DNA from 4 places in the Rhizobium sp. AN68 genome. Region 2 is predicted to be linked to each of the others. Evidence: predicted binding sites of a transcription regulator. Region 2 holds the regulator's gene; each other region holds the start of a gene.

What was found. The regulator LexA, encoded in region 2, represses DNA repair genes until DNA is damaged. The targets are predictions, from matches to a motif close to TGTTCNNNNTGTGTTCNG.
Region 1: RBH71_RS16160 (energy-coupling factor ABC transporter ATP-binding protein) is a predicted target of LexA. The motif match lies at 5,275-5,292, and genes of this name have one in related genera.
Region 3: RBH71_RS14065 (2'-5' RNA ligase family protein) is a predicted target of LexA. The motif match lies at 2,916-2,933, and genes of this name have one in related genera.
Region 4: RBH71_RS02715 (ImuA family protein) is a predicted target of LexA. The motif match lies at 3,488-3,505, and genes of this name have one in related genera.

Annotation. Positions count from the first base shown of each region.
Region 1 is NZ_JARWMI010000003.1:650,031-657,752, reverse strand. Features, by position in the region: gene fabI (enoyl-ACP reductase FabI) at 1-128, shown strand, start outside; gene RBH71_RS16185 (histidine phosphatase family protein) at 160-753, shown strand; gene RBH71_RS16180 (DUF1344 domain-containing protein) at 953-1,213, opposite strand; gene aroC (chorismate synthase) at 1,667-2,764, shown strand; gene ribB (3,4-dihydroxy-2-butanone-4-phosphate synthase) at 2,777-3,877, shown strand; partial or broken gene RBH71_RS16165 (winged helix-turn-helix domain-containing protein) at 4,046-5,238, opposite strand; gene RBH71_RS16160 (energy-coupling factor ABC transporter ATP-binding protein) at 5,354-6,034, shown strand; gene RBH71_RS16155 (energy-coupling factor transporter transmembrane component T family protein) at 6,031-6,636, shown strand; gene RBH71_RS16150 (biotin transporter BioY) at 6,668-7,231, shown strand; partial or broken gene RBH71_RS16145 (histone deacetylase family protein) at 7,258-7,722, shown strand, end outside.
Region 2 is NZ_JARWMI010000003.1:1,264,362-1,272,083, forward strand. Features, by position in the region: gene lpxB (lipid-A-disaccharide synthase) at 1-55, shown strand, start outside; gene gltA (citrate synthase) at 195-1,484, opposite strand; gene RBH71_RS19225 (ComEC/Rec2 family competence protein) at 1,791-4,226, shown strand; gene RBH71_RS19230 (glutathione S-transferase family protein) at 4,243-4,926, opposite strand; gene lexA (transcriptional repressor LexA) at 5,365-6,087, opposite strand; gene RBH71_RS19240 (VOC family protein) at 6,299-7,180, shown strand; gene kdsA (3-deoxy-8-phosphooctulonate synthase) at 7,180-7,722, shown strand, end outside.
Region 3 is NZ_JARWMI010000003.1:209,356-217,077, reverse strand. Features, by position in the region: gene RBH71_RS14085 (TspO/MBR family protein) at 1-64, shown strand, start outside; gene RBH71_RS14080 (PaaI family thioesterase) at 145-594, shown strand; gene RBH71_RS14075 (5'-methylthioadenosine/S-adenosylhomocysteine nucleosidase) at 591-1,229, shown strand; gene guaA (glutamine-hydrolyzing GMP synthase) at 1,312-2,889, shown strand; gene RBH71_RS14065 (2'-5' RNA ligase family protein) at 2,994-3,710, shown strand; gene RBH71_RS14060 (hypothetical protein) at 3,771-3,938, opposite strand; gene RBH71_RS14055 (ArsC family reductase) at 4,150-4,497, shown strand; gene ybaK (Cys-tRNA(Pro) deacylase) at 4,510-4,986, shown strand; gene RBH71_RS14045 (aminopeptidase) at 5,074-6,312, shown strand; gene RBH71_RS14040 (EamA family transporter) at 6,314-7,180, opposite strand; gene RBH71_RS14035 (MarR family winged helix-turn-helix transcriptional regulator) at 7,262-7,722, shown strand, end outside.
Region 4 is NZ_JARWMI010000001.1:582,065-589,786, reverse strand. Features, by position in the region: gene RBH71_RS02725 (error-prone DNA polymerase) at 1-1,246, opposite strand, end outside; gene RBH71_RS02720 (Y-family DNA polymerase) at 1,243-2,754, opposite strand; gene RBH71_RS02715 (ImuA family protein) at 2,675-3,427, opposite strand; gene ligD (non-homologous end-joining DNA ligase) at 3,711-4,763, shown strand; gene RBH71_RS02705 (SOS response-associated peptidase) at 4,818-5,495, shown strand; gene RBH71_RS02700 (efflux RND transporter permease subunit) at 5,701-7,722, opposite strand, start outside.

The DNA.
Region 1 (7,722 bases), 610 kb from region 2:
CGGCGCTTTACCTGCTGTCCGACCTTTCGACGGCTGTCACCGGCGAAATCCACCACGTGGATTCCGGTTATCACACCATCGGCATGAAGGCTGTTGACGCGCCGGATATTTCGGTGGTCAAGGACTGAGCCGACCGAACTTTAAAACAGGGGTATCGCCTTGCTCGTCTATGTGATCCGGCACGGACAAACGGACTGGAATGCGATACGCCGGCTTCAGGGCCAGAAAGACATTCCGCTCAATGATTTCGGCCGCGCGCAAGCGGTCGGCAACGGCAAGGTTCTGGCGCAAATTCTCGGCGACTCCGCGCGTGATTTCGATTACGTGGCAAGCCCGCTCGGGCGCACGCGCGAGACCATGGAGCTGATGCGCGGAGCGATGGGGCTCGATCCCCACGCATACCGCACCGATGACCGCCTCGTCGAAGTTTCCTTCGGCGACTGGGAAGGCCAGACACTGCCGGAACTGAAAAAAGAATTTCCCGACCGGGTGAAGGCGCGCAAGGCCAACAAGTGGGACTTCATTCCCCCCGGTCAGCATGCCGAAAGCTATGAAATCCTGTCCTGGCGTATTGGCGCATGGCTTTCCTCAGTCGAGGTGCCGACGGTATGTGTCTGCCACGGCGGCGTGATCCGCTCGATCTTCCGCCTGGTTTCAGGTATGGACAAGGATGAAGCCTCTACGACGCAGATCCCGCAGGACCGGATTTTGAAGGTCGAGATCGACAGGAACAGTGCTGAGTGGATTTCGTGAGGGTATCGATCCTCCTCCGTCATTCCGGCCTCGAGCCGGAACCCGGCCAGCCCAAATCTTTAGGCTGAAAAACCAATCCCGCCACGCAGACGCTCGTCGGCTGGATGTCGGATCAAGTCCGGCATAATGGAAATTCTGGAGCTTCCCGACCGGGTTTAGAGAGGTCCGCGTCGACAACAGGCAGAGCAGAAACCGCAGTTTACTGCACGACCTCGAGATCGTCGACCACGCGTTTTCCGTCCACTTCCGTGTAGAAAACAACGACCTTCACACCTGCCTTCAGGCCTTCGAAATTGAACTCTTCCGGCACACGGTAATTCTTGCCGTCGTTCAAGGTAATGGTCAGCGCATTCACGTCGATCTTGCTGATCGTTCCCTCGACATCGACGCTCTGGGCGTAGCTGTTGATAGGCATAAGCAAGTTGGCGGTGGCCAGAAGGGCGGCAATCATCATACGCATCGATCTAGCTTTCGTGAATTTGCGTGAAAACCTTACATGCATAAAGAATTGCCTTTCGAATGTGGCGGAAATTGCCCGCAACCATGACATTTTCGGCCCAATTGATGAACGGATTTTGGATCACGTTCAAGTCGTTAGTGATTTTTACACCGCATTTCCCGGCAATATTGGAAAACCGCGAAACAGCGTGGAAAACACCAGCACCTTTACACTTTTGTCACCTGGAAAACTCTGCGCCGTTTCCGCCGAATCATTCATCCGGCCAGTCGTCAGCCATCGTCACCCCTGTCGTTTTCCGGGCTGCTTGGCGTCGTGAACGGTGCGTCACCGTCTTATCGGACTTGCGATGAAAGAAAGGCTTTTGCCTTGGTCCGATTTTCTACTATGACAAATCCGCTTGTTTTAAACGGCCCCTGTCCGCAGGCGCGCCCTCGTTTTCCGGTCTAGAGAAATATGTCGCATAACAGCTTCGGTCATCTTTTTCGCGTTACCACCTGGGGCGAAAGCCATGGGCCCGCTTTGGGCTGCGTGGTGGACGGCTGCCCGCCCGGTATTCGCTTCACGCTTGCCGAGGTGCAGCACTGGATGGACAAGCGCAAGCCCGGCCAAAGCCGCTTCGTTACCCAGCGCCGTGAAGATGACATCGTCAAAGTCCTGTCCGGCGTGATGCTGGATGAGGACGGCGAGACGATGATAACCACCGGCACGCCGATCTCCATGCTGATCGAAAATACCGACCAGCGTTCCAAGGATTACGGCGAGATTGCCCGCAGCTTCCGCCCCGGCCATGCCGACTTCACCTATGACCTGAAATACGGCATTCGCGATTATCGCGGCGGCGGACGCTCTTCCGCCCGCGAGACGGCGGCGCGTGTTGCCGCAGGCGCAATCGCCCGCAAGGTGGTACCGAGCCTCAACGTGCGCGGTGCGCTGGTGCAGATCGGCAAACACAAGATCAACCGCGACAATTGGGATTGGGACCAGGTCGATCAGAACCCGTTCTTCTGCCCCGATCCGGCGATGGTGCCGGTATGGGAAGAATATCTTGACGGTATCCGCAAGGCGGGATCGTCGATCGGCGCGGTCGTCGAAGTCGTGGCGGAAGGTGTTCCGGCCGGCATCGGCGCGCCGATCTACGCCAAGCTCGATCAGGATATTGCCTCCAGCCTGATGTCGATCAACGCCGTCAAGGGCGTGGAGATTGGCGAGGGATTTGCCTCGGCCGAGCTTTCCGGCGAGGAGAATGCCGACGAGATGCGTATGGGCAATGACGGCAAACCGATTTTCCTGTCGAACCATGCCGGCGGCATTCTGGGCGGCATCGCGACTGGCGAGCCCGTCATCGCCCGCTTCGCCATCAAGCCCACCTCCTCCATTCTGACGGAGCGCCAGTCCATCGACACCGACGGCCGCAACGTGGATGTGCGCACCAAGGGACGCCACGACCCCTGCGTCGGCATCCGCGCCGTGCCGATCGGCGAGGCGATGGTGGCCTGCACCGTTGCCGACCATTATTTGAGAGATCGTGGCCAGACCGGCCGGTTGAAGTGAGGTAAATCCGAAATGGCCTATGATCAGAAACGTGTCGTCGACGCTATCCGCGCTTTCGAAGCAGGCGAGATCGTTGTCGTGACCGACGACGACGACCGTGAAAACGAAGGCGATCTGATTATTTCGGCGGTTCATTGCACGCCGGAAAAAATGGCGCTGATCGTGCGCCACACATCCGGCATCGTTTGCGCGCCCATGCCGCGTGACGAGGCAAAGAGGCTGAACCTCAACGCCATGGTGGCGGAAAACGACAGCGCCCACACGACCGCCTTCACCGTCAGCGTCGATTTCAAGCATGGCACCACGACCGGTATTTCCGCGGATGACCGCACCTTGACGGTGCGCAATCTCGCCAACCCGAATGTCGGCGCGTCGGATTTCACCCGGCCAGGCCACATTTTCCCGCTGATTTCCCGCGAAGGCGGCGTGCTGATGCGTTCCGGCCATACCGAAGCGGCGGTCGATCTCTGCCGGCTCGCCGGCCTGCCGCCCATCGGCGTCATCAGCGAGCTGGTCAATGACGATGGCACCGTGATGCGCGGGCCGCAGGTCCTGGATTTCGCCGAAAAACACGGCATGAAGCATGTTTCGGTCGCCGATCTGATCGCCTATCGCCAGCGCAAGGAAACGCTGGTGGAGATGGAATCCTCCTTCACCATCCAAACCCCGTTCGGACCGGCCAAGGCGCATACCTATTCCCTGCCATGGGACCGGATGCAGCATATGGCGGTGATTTTCGGCGATATCCGCGATGGCGTCGATATTCCCGTGCGCCTGCACCCTGAAAACGTTGCTGACGACGTGTTCGGCGACCGCCAGCCGGTGCAGCACTATATGCAGAAGATCGCCGAAGAAGGCCGCGGCGTCATCGTCTATCTACGCGAAGGTTCTGTCGGCGTCGGCCAGGTGGACGGACGGCGCAAGGCGCGTGATCCCGACGAAGCGCACGCACAGGCCCGCTCCCGCGAAAATGAGTGGCTGGAAATCGGCCTCGGCGCGCAGATTCTCAAAGACCTCGGCATCAGCTCGATCAAGCTGATGACGACCCGCGAGCGCCACTATGTCGGGCTGGAAGGCTTCGGGATCAAGATTTCGGCAACGGATATCGGGTGAATTAGGGACGTCGCGAGGGCGCTTCGATTTGGCGTCCTCTCCTCCCGTCCGGCGTCATCCTCTGTCTTGTGCCGAGGATCTTCAGACGCATCCTATACATTTTCCGTTGCAGATGCTCGGGATGGGCCCGAGCATGAAGGAAGAAACAGTCGCCGGCTCAAGGCGCAATTACACATCCCGCCACCCCTCCAGATAATTCACACTCTCCACCCCCGTAAACTTAGCAAGCCGCGACAATTCCGCGTCTAGTTTCTCGAGCCTTCCTGCTGAGGCGCGCACGCCCGGTTCCAGCCACAGGCGGCGCACATCCAGCGTGCCGCGCTTGCGGTCTGCCTTCATGTCGATACGGCCGATCAGCCGGTCGCCTTCCAGAAGCGGGAAGACGTAATAGCCATATTGCCGTTTCGGCTCGGGTACGAAGACCTCGATACGGTAATAGAAGCCAAACAGCCGCTCCGTGCGGTTGCGGTCGCGCAACAGCGGATCGAAGGGGCTCAGCACACGAACGCGGGACGACGGTTCCGGCAGGTTGGCGACATCGGCGCTGAAATCCGCAAAGGCATAGGACGGACGGGCAGCACCGCCATCGCTTGCGAGAAGCGAGACCTCGCACAGTTCGTCACGGCGGCTCTTGACCCAGCCCTCGCCTCCTGCGGGGTAACGAGATCAAAAAAGGCGGCGATTTCGCCATGGGTGGCAAAACCCAGACGGGTGAGCGCCTGCCGGCAGGCCCAGTCGACGAATTGCGTATGCTCCACTTCGCTTTCGTGGTGCTCGCCGGGAATGACCCGCTCCGCCAGATCATAGACCTTCTGGAAATTCACGCGGCCGGATATGGCAAGCTTGCCGGTGTGCCACAGATATTCGAGTGCGGTCTTGGAAGGATGCCAGTTCCACCAGCCGCCGGACTGATGCCCCTCCTCCTTCAACTCACGCGCCAGAACAGGACCCGTGGCGGCGATGCGCTCTAGCGTCTCGGCGAAAGCCGCATCGAACCCCTCACCATGCCATTTGCGCCAGCGCTCCTGAATGATCGGCTCGCGGCGGCGGAAGCGGTGCTTCCAATAGGGGTAAAATTCGGTCGGCACGATGGAGGCATCATGCGTCCAGTGCTCGAACAGCGCGCGGTCCTTTTCCAGCAGTGCTGTCAGATGTTCGCGCCTGTAGGTCTGGTTTCGGGAGAATATTATCTGGTGATGGGCGCGCTCCACCGTGCCGATACTGTCCACCTGCACGAATCCGATATCGGTAATGAGCTGCAACAGGCCATCCTTGGAAAGCGCCTTTCCGGGCGGAGAGCAAAGCCCCTGCCGCGCCAGAAAAATCCGCCTTGCCGCTTCGTTTGAAACCTTGATCGTCATAAAGCAGAAGGTATGACGGCTTTTTCAGGATTGCAATGTTCTTTTTTTGTTCTTTGTTTCACTTCTGTTGATGACACTATATAGAACCGGAAAGCGATAGAGGGATGCATCAATCTTGGAAATCCGTTTCGACACCGCAGGCGTCGCCTTCGAGGGCAGGCAGGCTTTACTGCCCGTGTCCCTGACATTGACTGAACGGCGTATCGGCGTCATTGGCCTCAACGGCTCGGGCAAGACCACCTTTGCGCGGCTGATCAATGGTCTGACAAAGCCGACGCGCGGCAAGGTGTCGGTGAACGGTCTCGACACCGTCAAAGATGCGAGAGCGGTATTGCAGGCAGTCGGTTTCATCTTCCAGAATCCGCAGAACCAGATCATCCTGCCGATCATACGCGACGATGTCGCCTTCGGCCTCAAGCGACTCGGTATCGGCAAGACGGAGACAGAAACGCGGGTCAAGGCCGTGCTTGCCCGGCTCGGTATCGCTCATCTGGAAGAACGGCGCGCGCACGAGCTTTCCGGCGGCGAATTGCAGCTGGCGGCGCTGGCCGCCCTGCTGGTCACTGAACCGCAAATCCTCATTCTCGATGAACCGACCAATCAGCTCGACCTCAAAAACCGCGCGACCGTTGAAAAGACAATGGCTGCGCTGTCGCAGGCGCTTGTCGTCATCACCCATGATCTGCCGCTGCTTTCCGGCTTCGATCGCGTACTGGTTTTTCACGAAGGCGAGCTGGTTGCAGACGCCAACCCCGAAGAGGCGGTGGCACGTTATCTGGAGGTTGCGTCGCGATGAAGTCGCTTCATGTCGAAGGCACGGGCTGGCTCTACCGCGTCTCTCCACGCCTCAAGCTCGTGACGCTGATGGTTTTCAGCATTGCGCTGTTTCTCACCCGCGATCTGCTTTTGCTGGGATGCGCCGTCGTTGTCGCCGCCGCCATTCTGCGCGAGACGCGGCTGCAATTCCGCGAGATCGGCCTGCGGCTACGCCCGGTGATGCTGACCATTCTCCTCGTTGCCGCCTTCAGCCATCTGCTGCTTCCGGTACACGATGCGAGTGTCAATCTTTTGCGGCTGACTGCACTGGCGCTTCTCGCCACCGCCGTCACCATCACCGTCAGCATTTCGCAATTCATGGACGAAATCGCGCTTGCCGCCGCCCCGCTGGAAAGGCTGGGGCTGGTCAAGGCGGCCGATATCGGGCTCGCGGTCGGGCTCGTCGTGCGGTTCGTGCCGGAGATCGTCAATCGTTACCATGCGGTGCGCGATGCGCACCGCGCGCGCGGCCTCCCCGTTCGGCTGGCCACGATCATCGTGCCGCTCGTCATTATGACGTTGAAGGATGCGGATGCCATTGCCGACGCCATTGACGCGCGCGGTTTCAGAGGCCAAAGCTGACGGCAAAACAACCATCCGGAGTTCCCGAGCCATGACGACCCGCGACCTTGTGCTGATCTCGCTGTTTTCCGCCATCATCATCGCACTCGGACTTTTGCCGCCGATCACGCTTGGTTTCATTCCGGTGCCCATCACCGCGCAGTCGCTTGGCGTCATGCTGGCCGGTGTCGTGCTGGGGGCGAAACGCGGCACGCTCGCGGTTCTTCTGACCATCCTCATCGCCGCAATCGGCCTGCCAGTCCTCTCAGGCGGACGCGGCGGCCTTTCCATCTTCACCACGCCGACCACGGGCTTCCTGATCGGCTGGATTGCTGCCGCTTTCGTCACCGGCATGCTCTCGGAAAAACTCGTCAATCGCGGCCAGTCGGCTCTGACGCAGGGTATCGGTTTCTTCATCGCCAGCCTCGCCGGCGGCGTGGTCGTGCTTTATGCCTTCGGCATCTCCTATCTGGCGCTGGTGGTCGGGCTCGGGTTTGAAAAGGCGTTCATGGGTTCGCTCGCCTTCATTCCCGGCGATGCGTTGAAGGCCGTGCTTGCCGCCCTTGCCGGCCGCGCTGTGATGGTCGGTTATCCGCTTTTGCCGCAGCGCGCTTGATCAGCTTATTTCGGGAGGATTAGAGAATGGCGACCCGTCTTTACGAACATCCGATCTTCCTTGAACACATCACGCCGGAAGGCCATCCCGAGCGGCCGGATCGGCTGCGATCTCTGAACATTGCGCTCGAACATCCGAATTTCGAGCGACTGGTCCGCAAGCAAGCACCGCAGGCCAACGAGGATGCCGTGCTTCTGGCGCATCCGGAGGAGCATCTGCTGTCCGTCATGCGCCAGATTCCGAGGAAGATGGCGAGATCAACCGCGTCGAGGCCGACACCTATGTCTCGCCGAAAAGCCTGCAGGCGGCGCTGACCGGTATAGGCGCTGCGATGGTGGCGGTAGATGACGTGTTTACGGGTGCCGCCGACAACGTCTTCGTTGCGTCCCGCCCGCCCGGCCACCATGCGGAAACCGCAAAGGCTATGGGGTTCTGTCTCTTCAACAATGCAGCAATCGCCGCACGTCACGCCCAGAAGGTGCACGGCGCAG
Region 2 (7,722 bases):
TCCTGGCGAAACCGGTGCCCTTATCCTTCTCGATGTGCTGAACAGCCGCAAGTAACAAGGCTGAACCGGCAGCGATCCTGTCTGCTTCCTGGGGTCGGCAGGGCAGGTTTCGCTATTCTTATCGATGATCATATCCAACAAAAAAGCCGGCGGATAAAACCCGCCGGCTTTTTTATGTTGGTTGGTTTCCCGGCTTAACGCTTGGAAACCGGAACGTAGTCACGCTTGCCGGCGCCCGTGTAGAGCTGGCGCGGACGGCCGATGCGCTGCTGCGGATCCTCGATCATTTCGTTCCACTGCGCGATCCAGCCGACGGTGCGGGCCAGTGCGAACAGCACGGTAAACATGGTCGTGGGGAAGCCAAGCGCCTTCAGCGTGATACCCGAATAGAAGTCGACGTTCGGGTACAGCTTCTTCTCGACGAAATAAGGATCGGAAAGAGCGATCTTTTCGAGTTCGAGCGCGACCTGCATGATCGGATCGTCGGAGTTGCCGGTGGCTTCCAGCACTTCGTACATCGTCTTCTGCATGATCTTGGCGCGCGGGTCGTAGTTTTTGTACACGCGGTGGCCAAAGCCCATCAGGCGGAACGGATCGTTCTTGTCCTTGGCGCGTGCAATATATTCCGGAATGCGGTCAACCGTGCCGATTTCGTTGAGCATGTTGAGCGCCGCTTCGTTGGCGCCGCCATGTGCCGGACCCCAGAGGCAGGCGATGCCCGCTGCAATACAGGCGAACGGGTTTGCACCCGACGAACCGGCAAGACGCACCGTGGAGGTGGAAGCGTTCTGCTCGTGATCCGCATGCAGGATGAAGATGCGGTCCATGGCGCGAGCCAGAACCGGATCGACCTTGTACTCTTCGCAAGGCACGGCAAAGCACATGTGCAGGAAGTTGGAAGCGTAATCGAGGTCGTTCTTCGGGTAAACGAAGGGCTGGCCGATATGGTACTTGTAGGCCATGGCGGCGATCGTCGGCATTTTCGCGATCATCCGCAGCGAAGCGACCATGCGCTGGTGCGGATCCGTAATGTCCGTCGAGTCGTGATAGAAGGCCGAGAGCGCGCCGACCGTGCCGCACATGACAGCCATCGGATGTGCGTCGCGACGGTAGCCGGTGAAAAAGCGGCTCATCTGCTCGTGCACCATGGTGTGGCGCGTGACGCGGGTGTCGAAGTCCTTCTTCTGCGCAGCCGTCGGCAATTCGCCGTAAAGCAGCAGATAGCAGGTTTCCAGGAAGTCGCCCTGTTCGGCAAGCTGCTCGATCGGGAAGCCGCGGTGCAGAAGAACGCCTTCGTCACCATCGATATAGGTGATCTTGGATTCGCAGGAGGCTGTCGAGGTGAAGCCGGGGTCGTAGGTGAAGGAGCCCGTGTGCTTGTACAGCGTGGCGATATCGACGACGCTTGGTCCAATCGTGCCTTCCCTGACCGGGAGTTCGACCTGTTTTTCGCCAAGTGTCACTGTAGCGCTTTTTTCCGTCATACTGATCCTCCGAAAACATGCGGGTGGGGGCGTTGAGATACGCCCCGCGGTTAAGCGTCTACCGATTAGCTATATGATCCTTGCGCGGATGCCAAGCTATCCAAAGGTCAAATTGTGCATTGCGGCAAACGCAATCGCGTTGCTTCAGGCTTTCCCGGCAGCAGCAATTCAATCTCGGTCAACGCATCGTTAAAGTAAAGGATTGCAATCCCCAGCGCTGGTCTGCAAACCTGTTTTTGGTGCGGCAAGGGGCGGTGGGGATTGCTCGGTCAAGGGGAAAAACAGCATTTCGAATATGCTAAAACGATGCAGGGAGACTTGCCCGGCACACGGGAAATTCTGTTTCCTCTCCGCCGAAGCAGTGATGCGACAACATATGACACTCCCGCCATTATTCCCGAGATTAACCGCAACACTACCTTGGCCGAAAAAATCGCCACGTGCCTGGCCGAGGAGCGCGCATTCGGCCACGATTTTCTTTTCATTCCCGTTTCCATCGGCTGCGGCGCGGTATTTTGGTTTTCTCTAGATGCCACGCCTTCCCCGGTCATTTTGATTGCCACATTTCTTTTTGTCGCCGTTCTGGCGCTCTTTGTGAGATATAAAGCTGGCATTGCGGCGGCGGTTTGCGGCCCTTTCGCTTTTCTATTGCTCGGCATGCTTCTGGCCGATTTAGAAACCCGACGGGCAGGGACCGTGGTGCTGGATACCCCCGTCACCACCACCATCACCGGCACCGTGGCGCGCCGGGAGGTCGATGCACGCGGCTACTGGCGATATGTCGTCGATCTGACCGCAACAGCGGACCCGACATTGTCGCGTCCGCCGCAGAGGATATCGGTGCTTTCGCGTGGCGGAGGCGAGCCGATCGCACTCGGCGCAACCCTTCGCGGCAAGGTCCGCCTCTCGCCGCCATCCGGCCCGGCCTTGCCGGGACTGAACGACTTCGCCTTCACGTCCTATTTCAAAGGCATAGGCGCGACCGGTTTCTTTTATAAATCACCGGATGCGCTTGTATCACCCGTTGGTGACGCAAGGCCTGACAAGGGTTGGTTGGAATGGGCCGATATGCGGCTTTACGGCCTTCGCAGCGCAATTGCCGAACGCATCCGCACCACCATCGGCGGTGATGCCGGAGCCTTCGCCGCCTCCATCATCACCGATGAGAGACAGGCTATATCGGCGGAGACGATGGAGGCGTTGCGGCTCTCCGGCCTTGCCCATATCGTTGCCATATCCGGGCTCAACATGGCACTGGCCTCCGGCATATTCTTTGTTGGCTTGAGACTGGCTTTCAGCCTGTTTCCCGCCTTTGCGCAGCGCTGGCCGGTCAAGAAGATCGCGGCTTTCGCGGCACTGCTGATGACGCTCGCCTATTATCTGATTTCCGGTTTCGCCGTTTCCGCCGAGCGCGCCTGGCTGATGATGTCTGTGATGCTGATTGCGGTCCTTTTCGATCAGCCATCACTCAGCCTCAGAAACGTTGCCATTTCCGCCCTGATCATTCTGGCTTTCTCGCCCTCGGAAATCATGGGTCCCAGTTTTCAGATGTCATTTGCGGCCACCATAGCGCTTGTTTCCGCCTATGCCTTCTGGAGCCGTTGGCGCACGGACCGCGAACGGCTGTTCATCGGGCGCAAGCCCGCATGGCTGAAGGTGGCGGAAATGATGGGCGCGGTCATTGGCGGCGTTATCACGACGTCGTTGATCGGGGGCCTTTCGACGGCGATCTATTCGGCCGAACATTTTCACCGTGTCACCACCTATGGACTGTTCGCCAATCTGGCTGCAATGCCGCTCATGTCACTGATCGTCATGCCATTCGCTCTTATCGCCATGCTGCTGCTGCCCTTCGGGCTCGATGCGCCGTTCCTGAAGATCATGGGTTATGGCATGGCACTCGTCATCGAGGTTGCAAACGAGGTGGCCTCCTGGGGCGGCAGCGCAGCGACGGGGCGTCCGCATGGATGGTTTATCGGTTTGGCTTCGGTGGGTTTCCTGCTGCTGACATTGCTGCGAAGCAAGCTTGCGCTTCTTGGCATCCCGTTTCTGCTCTTCGCCTTCGGCGTGTCGGCAGTTACGGCCTATCGTGATCTGCCGGATCTATTGATTCACGAGGACGGCGACTTGGTAGCACTCCTGGAGGACGGCAAGGTCTCAACCACAAAAGCCCGTCCGCAGGGCTTCGTTTACGGACAGTGGCAAAGGGCGCTGCTGCTGCCGGAAAAAACCGTGCCGCCAGATTTTATAAATGGTGAGAGCATGGCAAATAATGCTGGTTCTGACTCGAGATCGAAACTGTCGCCGGAAGACATGGCTGTGGTGGTACGCGAGATGACGGCGGCGCTCAAAGGCGCCAAAGCTGGCGTCTTCACCTGCAGGAAAGACATATGGTGCGTAGCGAGCGCCGCAAGCGGAGAGTGGGTCGTCGTTCTGAAAGATGGCCGCTTCGCCGGAAAAGCCTGCGATATTGCCGATATCGTCGTTGTTTCCCGCAGAACCTCTTTTTCGCAGTGCCGCTCGGGAGCACTCCTGCTCAGCCGTGACATCTTGCGGCGTCTCGGTTCTGTGGAAATAGATTTTGCTGACAAGAGGGAGGAGGGTGTGGTGAGCGGGCTGCGCGCCGCAATCGCCGGAACGGACAGGCCCTGGAGCCAGCACCGTTATTACGACTGGAAAAGCGGACGTTTCGACCGTGATCTGCCGCAGCCCATCATCCGGCTGCTGGCGGCGTCGCAATGACTGCCGCCAGCATGGATCATCGGGCCTTGGCGCGCAAATCTTCAGTCAATTCGCCGATCCCGCCAACTTCCTCTTCATGACCAGCGTCGCGCCAGCTCTCCTTCAAACCGGCCTCGTACCATTCTTGCATGGCAGGCAGGGCGAGCAGCAGGTCGCAATAGGCTTTCGCTGCTGGCGAAAGATCCGCGCTGCCATAGGTCTGGAAACGGAATGCAACCGGGCAGAAGAAAGCATCGACCGCCGTGAACTTTTGACCGGCAAGATATGGCCCGCCGAATTTTGTAAGACCCTCGCTCCACAACGCATCGATCCGCTTTATATCGGCCTTAAGTCCGGCATCGCCGCCCCTGGGTTTGACCCGAATGCCCACCGACATGGGATAGAGATTGCGCAGCGAGGAAAAGCCGGCATGCATCTCACTTGCGGCCGAACGCGACCAGGCCCTCGCATGCTTGTCGCTTGCCCAGACACCCTGGTGTCTTTCGGCAAGATATTCGACGATCGAAAGCGTTTCCCAAACCGTCATACCCTCGTCGACCAGGCAGGGCACCTTGCCCGTCGGCGAAAAGGAGGAGAAGGATACGCCTTCGCCGAACGGAATGAGCTTTTCATCAAAGGCGATACCGAGCGTGCGCATCAATACCCACGGCCGCAGCGACCATGAAGAATAGTTCTTGTTGGCTATATAAAGATCGTACATGGCGTATCTCCCGGATATGACGCGTATTTCTACACCTGCCAAGCGTTCACGGAATATCGAAAATTATCCATGGCTCCCATAAACGCCGTTGATGAATGGTGATGTGGGGCCGCTGAGAGCGCGCCTTCGATAAGTCACCCTTTGGTGACGACTAAAACTGACTGCGCAACACGACAGAACAACGTCGCTAAAAAACAGCGGATGGGATCGCTTCGACAATTACAGCGAGCAGCCCATTCGCCACCACGCCTGTAGCGAAACCGAAGCATCTTTATGGAGCAGGAACTCAGTTTAGAAAGGGCAACGCGCATAGGCTGGATGGCGCATATCCTCGTGCACCCGCAAAAGCCCGCCACGTTTGGAAAAAGCCAAACCCAATATAGGCGCCATCTTCACGATGACGCCTATTATAAAGTGAATACGTTCGGTTCGATAAGATCAATGGTAGCGGCGGATCAGCCCCACCAGCTTGCCCTGAATTTTAACCCGGTCGGGCCCGAAGATACGGGTCTCATAGGCTGGGTTTGCCGCCTCGAGCGCAATGGAGGCACCCTTGCGGCGGAAGCGCTTCAGCGTGGCTTCCTCGTCATCCACCAGAGCCACAACGATATCCCCGGGATTGGCGGTGTTGCCGTTGCGGATGATGACTGTGTCGCCGTCGAAAATGCCGGCCTCGATCATCGAATCACCCTTGACCTCAAGAGCGTAATGTTCGCCCGTGCCAAGCATGTCTACTGGCACGGCCACATCATGGGTGTTGTTCTGGATGGCGGAAATCGGTACGCCCGCAGCGATGCGGCCCATGACCGGCACGGTGACAGCGCCGCCCAGATCATTGGCCGGCGTCTTGGGGGCAGGGGCCGGTTCCGGCGTTTTGGGCTTGCCAAGGCTGCCTTCGATAACGCTTGGCGAAAAGCCGCGCTGCGGCCTTGCACCCGGCGTATAAGCCTCGGGCAGCTTGATGACTTCCAGCGCCCGAGCTCTATTCGGTAGCCGACGAATGAATCCTCGCTCTTCGAGAGCGGTTATCAGGCGGTGGATGCCGGATTTCGAAGCAAGATCGAGTGCGTCCTTCATTTCATCGAAGGAGGGCGGCACGCCGGACTCTTTCATTCGTTCATGAATGAAGAGAAGCAATTCCTGCTGTTTGCGCGTGAGCATGAGGAAAACACCCTTTAGAATCGTAGTGGAAGTCGCGAAACAAATACAGAACGAACACTATATGTTCCATATGTGTTCTGCAATCCCCTAAAATTTCGTGAAGGTGCCATCTGTTGCTGTGATGATTTGCCTCATAGCACGCAATTGTGCTTTTGTGCGGTCGAAACCGTCCCGGCATGCTCCGGGCGGAAGGCCAGCAGGATACATTTTCATGACGAAACCCTATAGCGTTGACCATCTCGTTTTGCCCGTGGAAGTCATAGGCGTCGCCGTGAAGCGCCTCGTCAGTCTTGGCTTTACGGTTGCGCCGGAGGCTCTGCATCCTTTCGGCACCCAAAATGCCTGCGTATTTTTCGCCGATGGCACCTATCTGGAGCCGCTCGCAATTACTGATCCGGCTAAATATAATGCGTCAATAGAGAGGGGTGATGTTTTCACTGGCAGGGATGTGGCCTTCCGGCAACGGGACGGGCAGGAGGGTTTTTCGGCTCTTGTCGCCAGGACTGAAGACGCCTTGGTTGACCATGAGCGGTTTCGGGCAGCCGGCCTTTCGGCGGGCGATGTTTTCGAGTTTTCGCGGCCTGTTCGGATGCCGGATGGCTCGCAAGGCGAGGCGGCGTTCCGGCTTGCTTTTGCTGCAAGCGGGGCGGCCGCGGATTTCTTTTTGTTCAGTTGTCAACGGGTTCAAGCCCTTCCGGGCGATCGCACCATGCTGGAGCGCCACGCCAATGGTGTCACCGGCCTCAGTGAAATCGTCCTGTTTACCGGCGGCGATATGAAGGTGGCGGGCCTGATCGAGACGGTGTTTGGCTGTGAAGGCAAATGGTCTCCGGGCGGTGATATGGTTTTCGCGACCGGCAATGCCAGCATCAGATTGACCGGAAAACCGGCTTTCAGCGGGCAGGCCCTGAATGCTCAGGATGGCAACGAAGGCGGATTGCGCGGCGCGGGCATTGTCTTTTCGTCACACGATCTTGCCGTGACAGAGGCGGTGCTTGCTGCTAATGGCGTGTCCTGCGCAAAAGCGGACGGCCGTCTGGTGGTGCCCGCAGCACCCGGTCAGGGTGTTGCCTTCGCCTTCGAGGAAAAATGATGAGCGTTACGAACAATCTTAAAGTCACCGCCGGCGATGGCGCCAGCAAGGTTTCCTTCTCGAATACCGAGCGGTTTTCGCTGATTGCCGGCCCCTGCCAGATGGAAAGCCGCGAACATGCCTTCATGATCGCTGGCGTCCTGAAGGAGCTTTGCGACAAGCTGGGAATAGGGCTTGTCTACAAGTCCTCTTTCGACAAGGCGAACCGCACTTCGCTTTCCGGAAAACGCGGCATCGGCCTGGATAACGCGATGCAGGTTTTTGCCGATCTCAAAAAGGAATTCGGTTTTCCTGTTCTGACCGACATCCACACGGAAGAGCAATGCGCCATCGTTTCCGAGGTGGTGGACGTGCTGCAGATTCCGGCGTTCCTCAGCCGCCAGACCGATCTTCTCGTTGCTGCCGCCAAAACCGGCCGCATCATCAACGTCAAGAAAGGCCAGTTTCTGGCGCCCTGGGACATGAAGAACGTGCTCGCCAAGCTCAATGAGAGCGGCAATCCGAATGTGATGTTGTGCGAGCGCGGCGCGTCCTTCGGTTAC
Region 3 (7,722 bases), 1.1 Mb from region 2:
GCCCTACGCCCTTTGGGTCGCCTTTGCCACGCTGCTGAATGCCAGCATCGCCGTGCTGAACTAATTGCTCCTGCGGCACTTGCCTTGCCCGCCGCCACACGCCATGTCAGTTTGCGGTGAGGACAAAAGCAGGCAGGTAAGCCAATGGAGATCACGGATCCCGGCGATTTTCGTCAGCGGATAGAAAGAAGCTTTGCGCGGCAGGGTGTGGTGCAGGCAATCGGTGCGCAGATAAGCCGCATCGAACACCGTCTGGTGGAAATCGAGCTGCCGTTTCATGAAAAGCTGACACAGCAGCACGGCATATTGCATGCCGGTGTCATTGCCGCGGGCCTGGATACCGCCTGCACCTATGCCGCCTATACGATCATAGAGCCGGAAGCCTCGCTGCTGACAATCGAGTTCAAGGTCAACCTCATGTCGCCCGGGCGCGGCGAGCGGTTCCTGTTTCGTGGCGAAATCATCAAGCCGGGCAACAACCTGATCGTTGCCGATGGCCGCGCTTACGCCCTTTCCGACGGGCCGGCGAAGCTCATCGCCTCCATGACAGGCACGATGATGGTGGTAAAGGGCCGCGAGGATATTACCGGATGAGCTACCGGCTTTTGCATGTTGCAGACAAATCCATACTTTTCGTGATGGCGGCTTCCGCCGAATACGGCCCCCACCTGCAGGCGCGCATCGCGCCCTTGATGACCGGCGTCGGCCCGGTCGAGGCAGCGATTTCGGTCACGGCAATTCTTGCCGGTCTCGATGCGGCGGACCATCTGCCTGACCTTGTCGTTTCGCTCGGCTCCGCCGGCTCGCGGACGCTCGACCAGACTGGCATCTATCAGGCGATTTCTGTTGCCTATCGCGACATGGATGCCTCGGCCTTCGGTTTTGAAAAGGGTCGCACGCCGTTTCTCGATCTGCCGGCCGAGGTGGCCTTGCCCCTGCGCATACCCGATATTGCCGAGGCGCGGCTTTCCACGGGCGCCAACGTCGTCTCTGGTGCCGCCTATGGGTCGATCGATGCCGATATGGTGGAAATGGAAACCTATGCCGTGCTCCGGGCCTGCCAGCGCTTCGGCGTGCCGCTCATCGGCCTGCGCGGTATTTCCGATGGCAAGGAAGATGTGAACCATGTGGACGACTGGACGGAATACCTGCATATCATCGATGAAAAGCTCGCAGACGCCGTCGACAGGCTTTGCCGCGCTATCGAAGATGGTGCGATCACCCTTTGAACCTCGCGATTTTAGTAAATTTCCGCTGTTAGATGCCCGCTTCCGGGTTGCCTAAAGCCGCCATTTTCTTTAAAGGCTCGCCATGACCCAGATAGCCCATCCCGACAGCATTCTCATCATCGATTTCGGCAGCCAGGTGACGCAGCTGATTGCGCGCCGCATCCGCGAAGCCGGGGTCTATTGCGAAATCCACCCGTTTCAGAATGCCGCAGAGGCGTTTGAGAAGCTCCAGCCCAAGGGCGTGATCTTCTCCGGCGGCCCCGCATCTGTAACGGCGGAAGGCAGCCCGCGTGCGCCGCAGGCGGTGTTCGACAGCAAGGTTCCGATCCTCGGCATCTGCTACGGCCAGCAGACGCTCTGCACCCAGCTCGGCGGCGTTGTCGAGGGCGGTCACGCGGCGGAATTCGGGCGCGCCGATATCGACATCAAAAAGGCAAGCCCTCTGTTCGACGGTTTCTGGGAACAGGGCAAGAGCTATCCCGTCTGGATGAGCCACGGCGACCGCGTGACGAAACTGCCGGAGGGTTTCGAGGTTATCGCAACCTCCGAGAACGCACCCTTCGCCATAGCTGCCGACGAGACACGCCACTATTACACCACCATGTTCCACCCGGAAGTGGTGCATACGCCAGATGGTGGCAAGCTGCTCTCCAACTTCGTGCACAAGATCGTCGGTCTCAAATCCGATTGGACGATGGCAGCCTATCGCGCCGAGATGATCCGCAAGATCCGCGATCAGGTCGGCACCGGGCGCGTGCTCTGCGCACTCTCCGGCGGCGTCGATTCCTCGGTTGCGGCGATCCTCATCCATGAGGCGATCGGTGACCAGCTGACCTGCGTTTACGTCGACCACGGCCTGATGCGGCTTGGCGAAAGCGAGCAGGTCGTCGGCATGTTCCGCGATCATTACAATATTCCGCTGGTACATGTGGATGCCGCAGACATGTTCCTGGGCCAGCTTTCTGGCGTCTCCGACCCGGAAGTGAAGCGCAAGACTATCGGCCGCTTGTTCATCGAGGTCTTCGAGGCGGAAGCTGCCAAGATCGCAGCAGACGGCAAGGGTGCTCCGAATTTCCTCGCGCAGGGCACGCTTTACCCTGACGTCATCGAGAGCGTTTCCTTCTCCGGCGGTCCTTCCGTCACCATCAAGAGCCACCACAATGTCGGTGGCCTTCCCGAGCGCATGAACATGCAGCTGGTGGAGCCGCTGCGCGAGCTCTTCAAGGACGAGGTGCGTGCACTTGGCCGTGAACTCGGCTTGCCGGAAAGCTTCATCGGGCGCCATCCCTTCCCCGGCCCGGGTCTGGCGATTCGTTGCCCCGGTGCGGTCACCCGCGAGAAGCTCGATATTCTGCGCAAGGCAGATGCGATCTATCTCGACGAAATCCGCAAGGCGGGTCTTTACGACACCATCTGGCAGGCCTTCGCAGTGCTCCTGCCGGTGCAGACCGTGGGCGTCATGGGTGACTACCGCACCTATGACTTCGTCTGTGCGCTCCGCGCTGTGACCTCCGTGGATGGCATGACGGCGGATTTCTACCCCTACGACATGAATTTCCTCGGCCGCGCCGCGACCCGCATCATCAACGAAGTCCGTGGCATCAACCGTGTCGTCTATGACGTGACGAGCAAGCCGCCCGGCACGATCGAGTGGGAATAAAACGAAGGCGGAGCAATTCCGCCTTTTGTTCTTCTTTTGTTCTTTATTTTATCACCGCGCAATGATAGGTTTCCGGCCTTGGTATAAGGCTGTGGAGCATCGTCATGGAGTGCGAGTTGGCGGACGAAAGAGCCTTAAAGCAGCTTTGTTTTGATGGGCTGGAGCCGCAGAAAATACGGCGCATCAATCCGCGCTTTCGAAACAAGCTCCTGCTACTGCTGAAGCCACCACGGCAATTGGCGGAAAGAATTTTTGCCGATGCGTCGCATCATGCCATGGGTCGGACAACCCGCGAGGCATATCCCGCCGAGCTTCTGCACATAACCCTGCTGTGTTTGGGGTGTTTCGAGACAATCCCTCACGGACTTACAAGCAGGCTGAAGGCGGCAATGGGTGCGGTAAACGCGCGGCCTGTTCCGGTCACCCTGGACGGAAGCGCGCTTTTCGGCAATCGCAATAGTCTGGTGCTGCGAAACGGTGGTGATCTGCCGGAGATCAACGCTCTGGTGAAGCTGCTGCAACGAGCGCTTCGACAGGCAAACCTTCCCTATATCGCGGCACCATCTTTCACGCCGCATATCACGATGATTTATGGCTGCGGGAAGATAGAGCCGATGCCGGCCGGAAAACCCTATAGCTGGCTTGCGGGTAATTTCGAGCTTGTTTTCAGCCATAATGGCGAAACGCGACATGAGTCCCTTGGACGCTTCGCACTCTCCGCAAAAGCAGATCGTTATGAGCCGCTCGAAAGCCAGCTGCATTTACCGGATAAACTGATCGGTCCGAGAAAACGGCCGAATCGAAAGCAGGCGGAACGCTAAGGCCCGCCAACATATACGCACGAGCGAGGCGATGTCGCCTCGCTGCAAACGATAATCAGCTTAGAGCTGAACCTTGTCGAAAGCCTTGCCGTCGATGCCAAGCGCTTCGAGGTCGGCGCGGGCCGGCTTGCGATGCGCGCGAACAGCGGCCGAAACCGAAAGTGCAGCACCGAGAACGGCGAAAGTTTCGCCAAAGAAGTTACGCGATGTCTTTGCAACCTGACGCATTTTTCTCTCCATCTTTGATGCCCAGATAATGGGCATTTTTGGCCTCTGCTACAACTCATGATGTAGCAGGGAAGCCATGCAGCTTTGCTCGCGCTCGTTTGGATGTCAGACACTGCATTTTTGCATGGCTAGAATTCCGTGCTTCAGGCTGCGGGTTGAATACGGCGCATTATTTGTTATGCCGGAAGTTCAAGACAAAGAGGCAGGCAACATGACGGTCACCATTTACGGCATCAAGAACTGCGACACGATGAAAAAGGCCAGAAGCTGGCTGGAGGCCAACGGTGTCGACTATTCTTTCCATGACTACAAGACGGCCGGCATCGATCAGGCCCATCTCGAAACATGGTGCGATGCCGCGGGCTGGGAAACGGTTCTGAACCGGGCCGGCACCACCTTCAAAAAACTGGACGATAGCCAGAAAGCCGATCTTACGCGCGAAAAGGCCATTGGCCTGATGCTGGAGCAGCCCTCCATGGTCAAGCGACCGGTGCTGGAGGCCAAGGAGGCGATAACCGTCGGTTTCAAGCCGGAAACCTATCAGTCCCTCTTTGCGTGAGTGCAGGCCACCATGTCCAAGACAACCCGCGCTACGCAGATGCTGACCAAGGCCGGTGTGAACTTCACCACAGTTACCTATGACTACGACCCGAATGCCGACCGGATCGGCCTGCAGGCGGCCGAAGCTATCGGCGAACCGCCACATCTGGTTCTGAAAACACTGATGGCTGAGCTGGATGGCAAGCCTGTCTGCGTCGTCGTCCCGTCCGACCGGGAAGTGAGCATGAAGAAGCTTGCCGCCGCCTTCGGGGGAAAATCTGCCAGCATGATGAAGCCCGCCGATGCGGAGCGGGCAACCGGTTATCATGTGGGCGGCATCAGCCCTTTTGGACAGAAAAAACAGGTTCCGACCGCCATAGAGGCTGGGGCCATGACCCATTCCTATGTCTACATGAATGGTGGCCAGCGCGGTTTGCAGGTAAGGCTTTCCCCCGGCGACGCGCAGGCGGCGCTGAAAGCCGTTGTCGCACCTTTGGTGGCTGATTGACGTCTCGACACAGCTTTGAAAGCATTTGGCTTTCGAAGCGAATGGGCTATGGTCGGCGCCTCCGATTGAAATATACGAAGGCAGATCATGACTGTTTCCCCCATCGATCCCGTCAAACTCGAGAAACTGGCTGAAGTCGCCGTCAAGGTCGGCCTGCAATTGCAGAAGGATCAGGATCTGGTGATCACCGCTCCGCTGGCGGCGTTGCCGCTGGTGCGGTTTTTGACCAAACACGCCTATCTTGCCGGCGGCGGGCTGGTCACCACCTTCTATTCCGACGAAGAAACCACGCTTTCCCGCTACCGCCACGCCAGCGACGCCAATTTCGACCGGGCTTCCGGCTGGCTCTATGACGGCATGGCCAAGGCCTATGCCAATGGCGCGGCGCGGCTTGCGATTGCCGGCGACAACCCCATGCTGCTGGCCGAACAGGATCCCGCCAAGGTGGCGCGCGCCAACAAGGCCAATTCCACGGCCTATAAGCCGGCGCTTGAGAAGATTTCCAACTTCGATATCAACTGGAACATCATCTCCTATCCAAACCCGTCCTGGGCAAAACAGGTCTTTCCCGGCGTGACGGAAGACGAAGCGGTTCGCAAGCTCGCGGACGCCATCTTCGCTGCTTCGCGGGTAGATCTCGCCGATCCGGTCGCGGCATGGGCGGAGCATAACGCCAATCTCGCCAAGCGTTCGGCATGGCTGAACGGTGAACGTTTCTCGTCGCTGCATTTCACCGGTCCCGGCACGGACGTGAAAATCGGCCTGGCGGACGGCCACGAATGGCATGGGGGCGCCTCCACCGCCAAGAACGGCGTCACCTGCAACCCGAACATTCCGACGGAAGAAGTGTTCACCACACCGCATGCGCTGCGCGTGGATGGTTACGTGTCCAGCACCAAGCCGCTTTCACATCAGGGAACGCTGATAGACGATATCCAGGTGAAGTTCGAAGGCGGCCGCATCGTGGAAGCCAAGGCTTCGAAGGGCGAAGCCGTGCTGAACAAGGTGCTCGATACCGACGAGGGTGCGCGGCGTCTGGGTGAAGTGGCGCTGGTGCCGCATTCCTCGCCGATTTCGGCAAGTGGCATCCTGTTCTACAACACGCTGTTCGACGAAAACGCCTCCTGCCACATTGCGCTCGGCCAATGCTATTCGAAATGCTTCGTTGATGGTGCTTCGTTGTCGCAGGATCAGATCAAGGCGCAAGGCGGCAATTCCAGCCTGATCCACATCGACTGGATGATCGGTTCCGATAAGGTGGATATCGATGGCGTGAAGCCGGATGGCTCCACAGTTCCGGTGATGCGCAAGGGCGAATGGGCCTGAGCTATTTCGGCAGCTGGCTCCGCTGACTGAGCCAGATGCTGAAAAGCACTGCAACGAAGCCGACGATTTGCGCTGGCGTGAGGCTTTGGCCGAGCGCCAGCCAGCCGAGCAGGGTCGCAACGACGGGGCTTAGGAAACCGAGCGAGGCTGCAGCCGAGGGTTCGATGCGGGCGAGACCCCGGAACCACAGAAAATAGGTCAAGGCGGCACCAATAATGCCGAGATAGGCCATACCGAGAATATTGGCCGCGGTAGGTGCAGGCAGGGCCGGCTCCAGGAAATATGCGACCGGCAGAAGCAGAATGCCTCCAGCCGTCAATTGCCAGGCCGTAAAGGTGAGGTTCGACACCGGCGGTCGCCATTTGCGGGTGAGCACGGTTCCAAAGGCCATGGATACGGCGCCTGCAAGACCCGCAGCCACGCCGACGGCATCCAGCGCGGCAGCACCCGGCGCCAAAACCAGAAGTGCGACGCCTAAAATACCCAGAAGACCAGCGACAATGGCCAGCGGCCGGACCGGCGCGGCGAGAAACAGCCGCGAAAGTCCGATGACGATCAGGGGTTGGATCGCACCCACAGTCGCAGCCACTCCACCCGGCAGCCGGTAAGCCGAAACGAAAAGCATCGCCCAGAAAAACGAGAAATTCAGCGCACCTAGAATAAGGCTGCGAGACCACCAGATGCCCTTCGGTAGTTTTCTGACCAGAAGCAACAACAATACTCCGGCCGGCAAGGCGCGTAGCATCGCAACATGGAATGGATATCCATGCGGCAGGAATTCGGTGGTGACGAAGTAGGTCGTCCCCCAGATGGCGGGCGCAAGTGCCGTCACCAGCACATCGGCGGCGTAGGTGGTATTTTTCTTCATTTCAAGAATCTCTACATCAAGATAAATACAACTTAGCCAATTTTATCTTGACGTCAAGATATCAGTTGTTATGCCTTGGTGATGAACAAAGAACCGATTGATCACGTCGATCACATTCTGGCGCAATGGCACAAGGAGAGGCCCGATCTCGATGTCGAGCCAATGGGGCTGCTTGGGCGCTTGAAACGGCTAACCACGCATCTCGGTCGCGAGGTGGAGGCGGTGCTGCTGAAACACGGCCTCTCCTCTTCCGCTTTTGATGTGCTGGCGACATTACGGCGCGCGGGCGCGCCTTACCGGCTTTCGCCCGGTGATCTGCTGGCCATGACAATGGTAAGCTCCGGCACAATGACCAACCGGATCGACCAGCTGGAAAAAGCGGGTCTGGTGGAGCGCGTCCACAACCCGCAGGATCGGCGCAGCGTATTGATATCATTGACGGAGCGGGGATTTGCCATCGTCGAGGACGCGGTTAGCGCCCATGTCGAGAACCAGCAACGGCTGGTCGCACAGCTCAGCGAAGAAGAGCGCACGGCGTTGAA
Region 4 (7,722 bases), on a different contig from region 2:
CATCGCGGATCGCTCCCTTGGCACGATACCGCGTAACGGTGGCGCAGAGGGCTGCCTTGTCATGTCGGTAGGTCTTGTAGATCCATTGGATGACCTCCTCGCGCCGTTCATGCTCGAAGTCGACATCGATATCCGGCGGTTCGTCGCGCTCCTGGCTGACGAAACGCTCGAACAGGAGGTCGTTGGTCGAGGGATCGATAGAGGTAATGCCAAGAATATAGCAGACGGCGCTGTTGGCCGCCGATCCCCTGCCCTGACAGAGAATGCCCTGGCTTCTGGCGAAGCGCACGATCGAAAACACGGTGAGGAAATACGGCGCGTATTTCATGGTGCGGATGAGATCGAGCTCGTGCCGAACGGTCTTTAAAACATCCGGTGGCAGGCCTTCCGGATAACGGTCAGGCGCGCATTCCCAGACATAATGCTCCAGCGATCCCTGAGCATCCTTGCCCGGCACAATGGCTTCCTCCGGGTACTGGTAGGTCAGTTCCTCAAGCGAGAACTTGCAACGACGCACGATCTCCATGCTTCGTGCCAGGGCCTCCGGATAGCGCGGAAATAGGCGAGCCATTTCTTCCGGAGGCTTCAGATATCGGTCGGCATGACGCTCGCGCTCGAAGCCGACATCGTCGATCGTTGTGTTATGCCTGATGCAGGTGACGATGTCCTGCAACTGCCGCCGACCCGGCTCATGAAACAGCACGTCATTGGTGACAACGGTTTTGACCCTGAACCGTGCCGCCATGTTGGAAATCTCATGGAGCCGCATCTGGTCGTTGGGTCGCCGGCGCAGGCACAGCGATACATAGGCTCGATCACCAAAAACGTGCGCCAACTTGCGAAGCTGCGCGGCGCATGTGGTGTCCGGCAGATCCGGCACCAGAATGCCGATCATGCCTTCCGAGTAAGCCATGACATCGTCCCAGTGCAAAATGCAGTTGTTCTTGCCGCCGCGCGACTTGCCAAGCGTGATGAGCCGGGTCAGCCGCGAATATGCCGGACGATCCATCGGATAGACCAGCAACGACATACCGTCGGCGAGGTCGAGGCGACAGCCAACGACGAGGCGGAGACCCGTCGCGCGGGATGCTTCAAGGGCGCGGACGATGCCTGCGAGCGAATTACGATCGACGACGCCGATCGCACTGATCCCAAGGAGTTTTGCAGTATCAAACAACTCCTGCGCCGACGAGGCACCACGCAGAAACGAAAAATGTGTCGTGACCTGGAGCTCGGCATAGCTCATGCGAATATCCCGTGGCAGAACCAGCGGTGTGACCCGGTTTCCGGATCAATACCGTCGCCGGAGCGGAACACCCACAAGCGCTCGCCTGCTTCGTCCTCGATGACAAAGTAGTCGCGCACGGCGTCCATTTCGGCATCTCGCTGCCACCATTCCCCGAAAATGCGTTCCGGGCCGTCGGCACGTTTGACCTTGCGGCGTTTGCCACGCCAGACGATGGAGACTGGGGGCCGGTCCGGCATCAGCGCGATCGCCTCGATCAACTCAGGTCTCGGCAAGAGACGAACGGGGCGGCGCCAATGGCTGACCCAGGCAACGGCGATCGGTTCGGCGACGGGGCTGATGCGCTGGACAGAGCGTTCCGGCACATCGGAGGCGACCGGTGCGACGCGATAGACCCTCTGCCCCCGGTTTCCATAGAGGTCGATCAGCGGCGTGACATCAGTGACCTCATCCTCGACCAGAGCAGAGGCTTTCTGAGCCTCCTCGAGAGGCTCGGCTATCACGGCGAGCAGGATCAGCTTTTCGATTCCGAAGCCCGGCTCGATCTTTTCCGTCCGGTCCCGAAACAGTTTTGTCAGCCAGGCGACATCGCGGGCGGGCCTGGCGGTTCCGGCGCGGATGGCCTGTCTCGTGCCATCGACCTTCTCGACGATCAGGTCGGCACGGCGAACGCCAAGCCCGCGCTGCTGGAGTTCGTCAACGAGTTGGACGACTAGACGGCCAACATATTTATTGATTGTTTCCGCAGCCCCGATCGGTTCGGCGAAGGCCTTGGAGACTTCAACCAGCTCTGCCGTCCGGATGGGCTCGATCGGCTCGGCGACACGACAGAGCATCTGGTCGAGACGGCGACCGACCTCCGGACCGAAGCGCAATGTCAGCGGGGCCCGCGGGGTGTTGGCAAGCTCGCCGATTGTCTGGAAACCGAGAATGCGCAGATCAGAGACGATCTTTGACGGCAGGCGCAGAAGCGAAATCGGCAGTTTTTCGACGGCACGGGCCGTCTCGCCCGGAGGAACGACAATCGTTTCGCGATTGATTGCGCGGGCGCAAGCATGGGCAGCACCCCAGCTGTCGGCAACCGCCACGCGCGCCGTCAGTTTTCGGGCAAGAAACTGGTTGGCGATCTTCGTCACCATCGGCAGTTCACCACCCTGCAGATGATCGGCGCCTTCCGTATCCATGACGATACCATCAATCCCGTCGACGGCGACGATCGGCGAATAGATCGTCAGCGCCCAGAGCGTGATGCGCTCCAGCGCGGCTTGATCGGCTTGCGAATCTGCGTCAACCAGCATCAGGCCGCGAAACAGCGACTGCGCCTTTGCCGCCGCCATGCCGGCATGCACGCCCGCCTTTCTGGCAGCCGGATCGGCAGCAGACACCCATCGCTTCGAACCGCTTCTCGCGATCACGGCGATTGGCTGTTCAGGCGGAATAGACGGATCGGCCCGACGAATGCGATCCGTCGGCAGATCCGGAAGATAGATCGAGACGACCCTTGTCATCGCACGCCCTCACGAGAAACTCAGCACACTCACCCGCTTTCACGCGCATCAATTCCAGAAACCATTGAGGTCTGCCCACCCCGGGTACCGGCAACTCCTCTGACGGCATCACGCTGACACGCCACCGCGTGGTCGAGGCCGTCGGCTGCCCAAAGTCATTGGCCTCCGTCTGTCGCCGCCATCGGCGAACGCCAAGCGCCATGGTCCCGGTTCGCTCGGCTGCAAGCTGCAGGCGGCGGGAACTGACCATAGGCAGGCGAACAAGTTCACCGACGACGGCACCAAGTCCGCCAAAGGAAAGGCCCTCCTCCATATTGGCCAGCACATCCTCTTCCTTGTCGGATTCAACAAAGATGACGCGGTCGGGATGCAGACCCACATGGGCAAGAGCTGGAAAAAAAAGATCCGGCCGCGTCAGACACCAGATGACGGGGCCTTTTGTTCTTGCGGCAATGCCGGCAACACAAAGGGCGGCCGCTGCACCATCGACAGTACCGGAGCCACCGCCTGCAAACTCGTGCAGCGCGCCATAGGCGAGGCCCCCGCCAGGCAAGGCCGCATCGATCTCGGAAACGCCAAAAGAAAGTGTTCCGGCCCGCTTCGCGGATACCCCTTCCATCGACGCGATGCGGTCTCGCAAGTCGCAAATCACCCTCTGGCGGGCAGCAGTCATCGTTCACGGCTCCCTTCAAGGTCGTGTTCAAAGGATCGACATTATGTCGTACGGGCTATATGTTCATTGTTTGTTCTCGTAATGCAAAAGAGTCAAGCACCACATGGTTGAGGAATATTATCCCAGTATTAGCAAAGTCGAAGATCTCGAAAAGGATTCAAGGAGGTAAGGGGAAACAGAAATTTTTGCAGCCCTTGCGTCCGTCGGGTTCAAAACGGTGGATAGCGGGGATAGATGAACGGCGTCACAATCTTCTTAAGGTTTTCGTGCTGAACTCGTTTGCATGACGAAGCCACCGAGATCAAAGCCGCTCCTTCGTGATACCGAAGCTCCGCTACGGTCAAAGCCGCGTCGGAAACGCAATCCCGCACAGCCACAGCTGCTGTTTGATCCGATGCCCGATCGCGTCGAGCCGGCGCTAGCCCAACTGAAGGCGCACCCTCCACAAGGCGACCAATGGAGCTGGGAGCTGAAATGGGATGGCTATCGCCTGGCTATCCACATCGAGCCGACAGGGGTCCGCATCCTCACGCGTGGTGGCCATGACTGGACGCACCGGTTTCCGGCGATCGAGCAGGCTGCCCGGGCGCTTGGCCCGGCAACGATGATCATCGATGGCGAGGCGGTTGTGCTTGACGATGAAGGGCGGCCGGATTTCGGGCTGCTGCAGAAATCGTTGGGTGCCTCTGGAAAGACTGCTGGCAACCGAGCTTCGGACGCCATCCTCTACGCCTTCGATCTTATCTATCTCGACGGTCATGATCTGCGGAATGTCGAATACCGCTCACGCCGGCATCTTCTCGAGGATACGCTGAAGGACAATGACGGCGCGATCCGCCTTTCGGAAACCATTGACGCCGATCCCGCGATCCTGCTGGAACACGTTGGCAGCCTTCGTCTCGAGGGCATCGTCGGCAAGCACCTCGATCAGCCCTATCGTTCCGGCCGCACCGGGGACTGGGTCAAGATCAAATGCGTTGAGAGCGAAGCTTTTATGGTTGTTGGCTATGAGCCATCGACGGCGTCACCCGACGGCTTCGGCTCTCTGGTACTTGCCGCCTACCGTGTCGACGAACTCATCCATGTCGGAAGTGTTGGCACTGGCTTCAAGCAAGCCGAGATGATCAGGCTGCGCAAGATAATGGACAAGCTGCGCTGGAAGCGGAAGGAGCCGCCGGTGCCTTATTCCGGAAAAGCAGATATCGTCTGGGTCCAGCCAACGCTGATTGCCGAGATCGAGTTTCGGGCGTGGACGGCGGACGGGAAGCTTCGCCACGCATCCTATAAGGGCCTTCGGGACCGGCAGGACAACACCGACGTCTATAAGCTCGACTAGCCAAAATCTCACGACGCGGTAGAGTGCGACCCAGGCAGAGATGGATGACGTGCCATGTGCAATCTCTACAACATCACAACGACGAGCGATGCCGTGCTTCAATTCACCAACGCCTTCCGCGATGCAGCACGATGGAATGAACCTTCACTCGATGTCTATCCGGGATACAAGGCACCCGTCGTTCGCGTGGCTGAAGATGGCAAACGTGAGATCGCACGCCTCACTTGGGGCATGCCGTCACCACCTGCCTTTGTGAAGAACTACGATCCAGGCGTCACCAACATTCGCAACGTGGCGTCACCACACTGGCGGCGGTGGCTTGGGCCGACCAGCAGATGCGTCGTGCCGTTCACGTCGTTTGCAGAGCCGGATCCTGCGAGCAGGGTCCGCGGTGGACGCGTTCCCAACGCATGGTTTGCGAAAGACGAGAGCCGCCCGCTCATGTTCTTCGCGGGTTTCTGGACACCTTGGAAGGGTATTCGAAAGGTGCGGGATGGTGAGCAGGAATACGAGCTCTTCGGATTCTTGACGACGACACCAAACGAGGTGGTCAGTCCCATCCATGAGAAAGCCATGCCAGCGATCCTGACAACACCGGAAGAGGTCGATCTCTGGCTATCGGCGCCGTGGGAAGAGGCTAAAGTGCTGCAGCGACCCCTCCCTGGTAACATGCTGGTGATAGTCCAACCGCCCGTTACTACGAAGAAGGACGATGAGCCGAGCCTCTTTTGAAGTATGTTGAGCCCGCGGGGGGGGAAGCATGACAGGGATTAACAGTCGGCCGGCAACGTGCGGCGCGCGTCTCTTGGACGCAGTCGTCACAATGATACATAAGGTCTCAGAGTCCGGGATGAAGGCGGCCATGCTCGGGCACAACGTAGTCTAGCAGGCATGGCAGGTATGATTGTGCCCGTCTCCCTTTTGCATAGCAGGTGGCCTATTCGGCGGCCATGGCGCTGGTAAATCGTGAACCCTCAATAATCGTTTCGCGGTGGATCTCCAGCTTTGGAGGCTTGATCCGGAACCAGACAGCATAAAGGGCCGGAAGGAAGAGCAGGATCATCACCGTGCCCGCAGCCGTTCCACCTATCAGCGTATAGGCCATAGATCCCCAGAACACCGAATGCGTCAGGGGTATAAAGGCCAGGACGGCTGCTAGCGCTGTCAGGATAACGGGACGGGTCCTCTGCACGGTAGCTTCGATGACGGCGTGGTAGTCATCGAGGCCCGCCGCCTGGTTCTCCTTGATCTGCTCTGTCAGGATCAGCGTGTTGCGCATCAGGATACCTGCCAATCCGATCAGGCCGAGAATGGCGTTGAAGCCGAACGGTTGGTTGAACAGGAGCAATGCTGGCACCACGCCGGCGAGGCCAAGCGGGGCGGTCAGCATCACCATTGTCATTGTCGACAGACTGCGCACCTGCAGGATGATGACGATCAACATTGCCGCGATCATGAGCGGGAAGACCTGGACGAGTGCGATATTGGCCTTTTGTGACTCTTCGATGTTCCCGCCCATTTCGATACGATACCCGACCGGCAGCGATGCGATCAGCGGCTGGAGAGCCTCCATCACCTGTTGCGACACTTCAGGCGGCTGCGTTGCCTCGTTGATATCGGACCTGATCGTGATGACAGGAGTGCGGTCGCGACGTTTCAAAATCGGTTCCTCGGGCCGGATCTCGGAATGACCGATCTGATCGAGTGGAATCTGGCGGCCATTGCGGCTCATCAGCGAAAAGTCAGCAAGGCGTGATGGATCGAGGCGGTTCTCGCCAGCACTTCGTGCCACCACGGGAACGTTACGAATGTTTTCGCGCACCTGTGTGACTGGAATGCCGCTTAGCAGCAATTGCATCTGCTGGGCTGCCTCCGAAGGCGAAAGACCGATCAGATTAAGCCGCTCCTGATCCGGGACAAAGCGCAGAACAGGTGTTCGGTTGCCCCAGTCACGGTTGGCTTGGCGGACATCTGGAATAGTCTTCATGATCGCCAGAGCCTGCTCGGAGAGCTTATAGAGTTCATCCTGATCGGGACCCATGATCCGGAACTCGACCGGGAACGGCGTGTAAGGACCAAATACGAGCTGGGTGACGCGGACGGACGCTTCAGGAACAAGACCCTCCGAAATAGCTGCACGAAGGCGATGCTTCAGTTCTTCACGTGCGTGGGCGTCGGGTGTGAGCACGACGACCTTGGCGAAGGCAGGGTCAGGCAATTCCGGTGACATGGCGAAGAAGAACCGGGGTGCGCCCTGCCCGATGTAACTGGTGGCGATTTTCGTTTCCGGCTGCTTTTGCAGCCAGCCTTCGACTTTCTTGACTGCGGCCATCGTGCTTTCGATGCTCGTGCCTTCAGGCATGCGGACTTCGACAAGAACTTCAGGCCGGTCCGAAGTCGGGAAGAACTGCTGCTTTACGCCCCCCATCCCGACAACCGAGACGGCCATCGTGATGCCAACAACCGCGCAGGTCATGAATTTATGGCGAACCGCAAACTCGATGAGTGAGCGCAGGCGGCGGTAATTCGGCGTGTCATAGATGGCGTGGTGCCCACCCTCGACCGGTTTGATATCAGGCAGCATTTTCACGCCCATATATGGCGTGAAGATCACGGCAACGAACCATGAGACAATCAGGGCAAAGCCCACCACCCAGAAGATGTTGCCGGCATATTCGCCTGCGGTCGACTTGGCAAAACCCACGGGCATCAGCCCGATGATCGTGACCAGCGTGCCGGACAGCATCGGCGCCGCCGTATGGCTCCAGGCATAGGCGGCCGCCTCGATGCGGTCCATGCCCTCTTCCATCTTCACCACCATCACTTCGATCGCAATGATGGCATCGTCCACCAGAAGCCCAAGCGCAAGGATGAGCGCGCCGAGTGTGATGCGGTCGAAGAGCCGGCCGGTTTCCAGCATGATGAGGAAGACGACGGCAAGGGTCAGTGGCACTGCAAG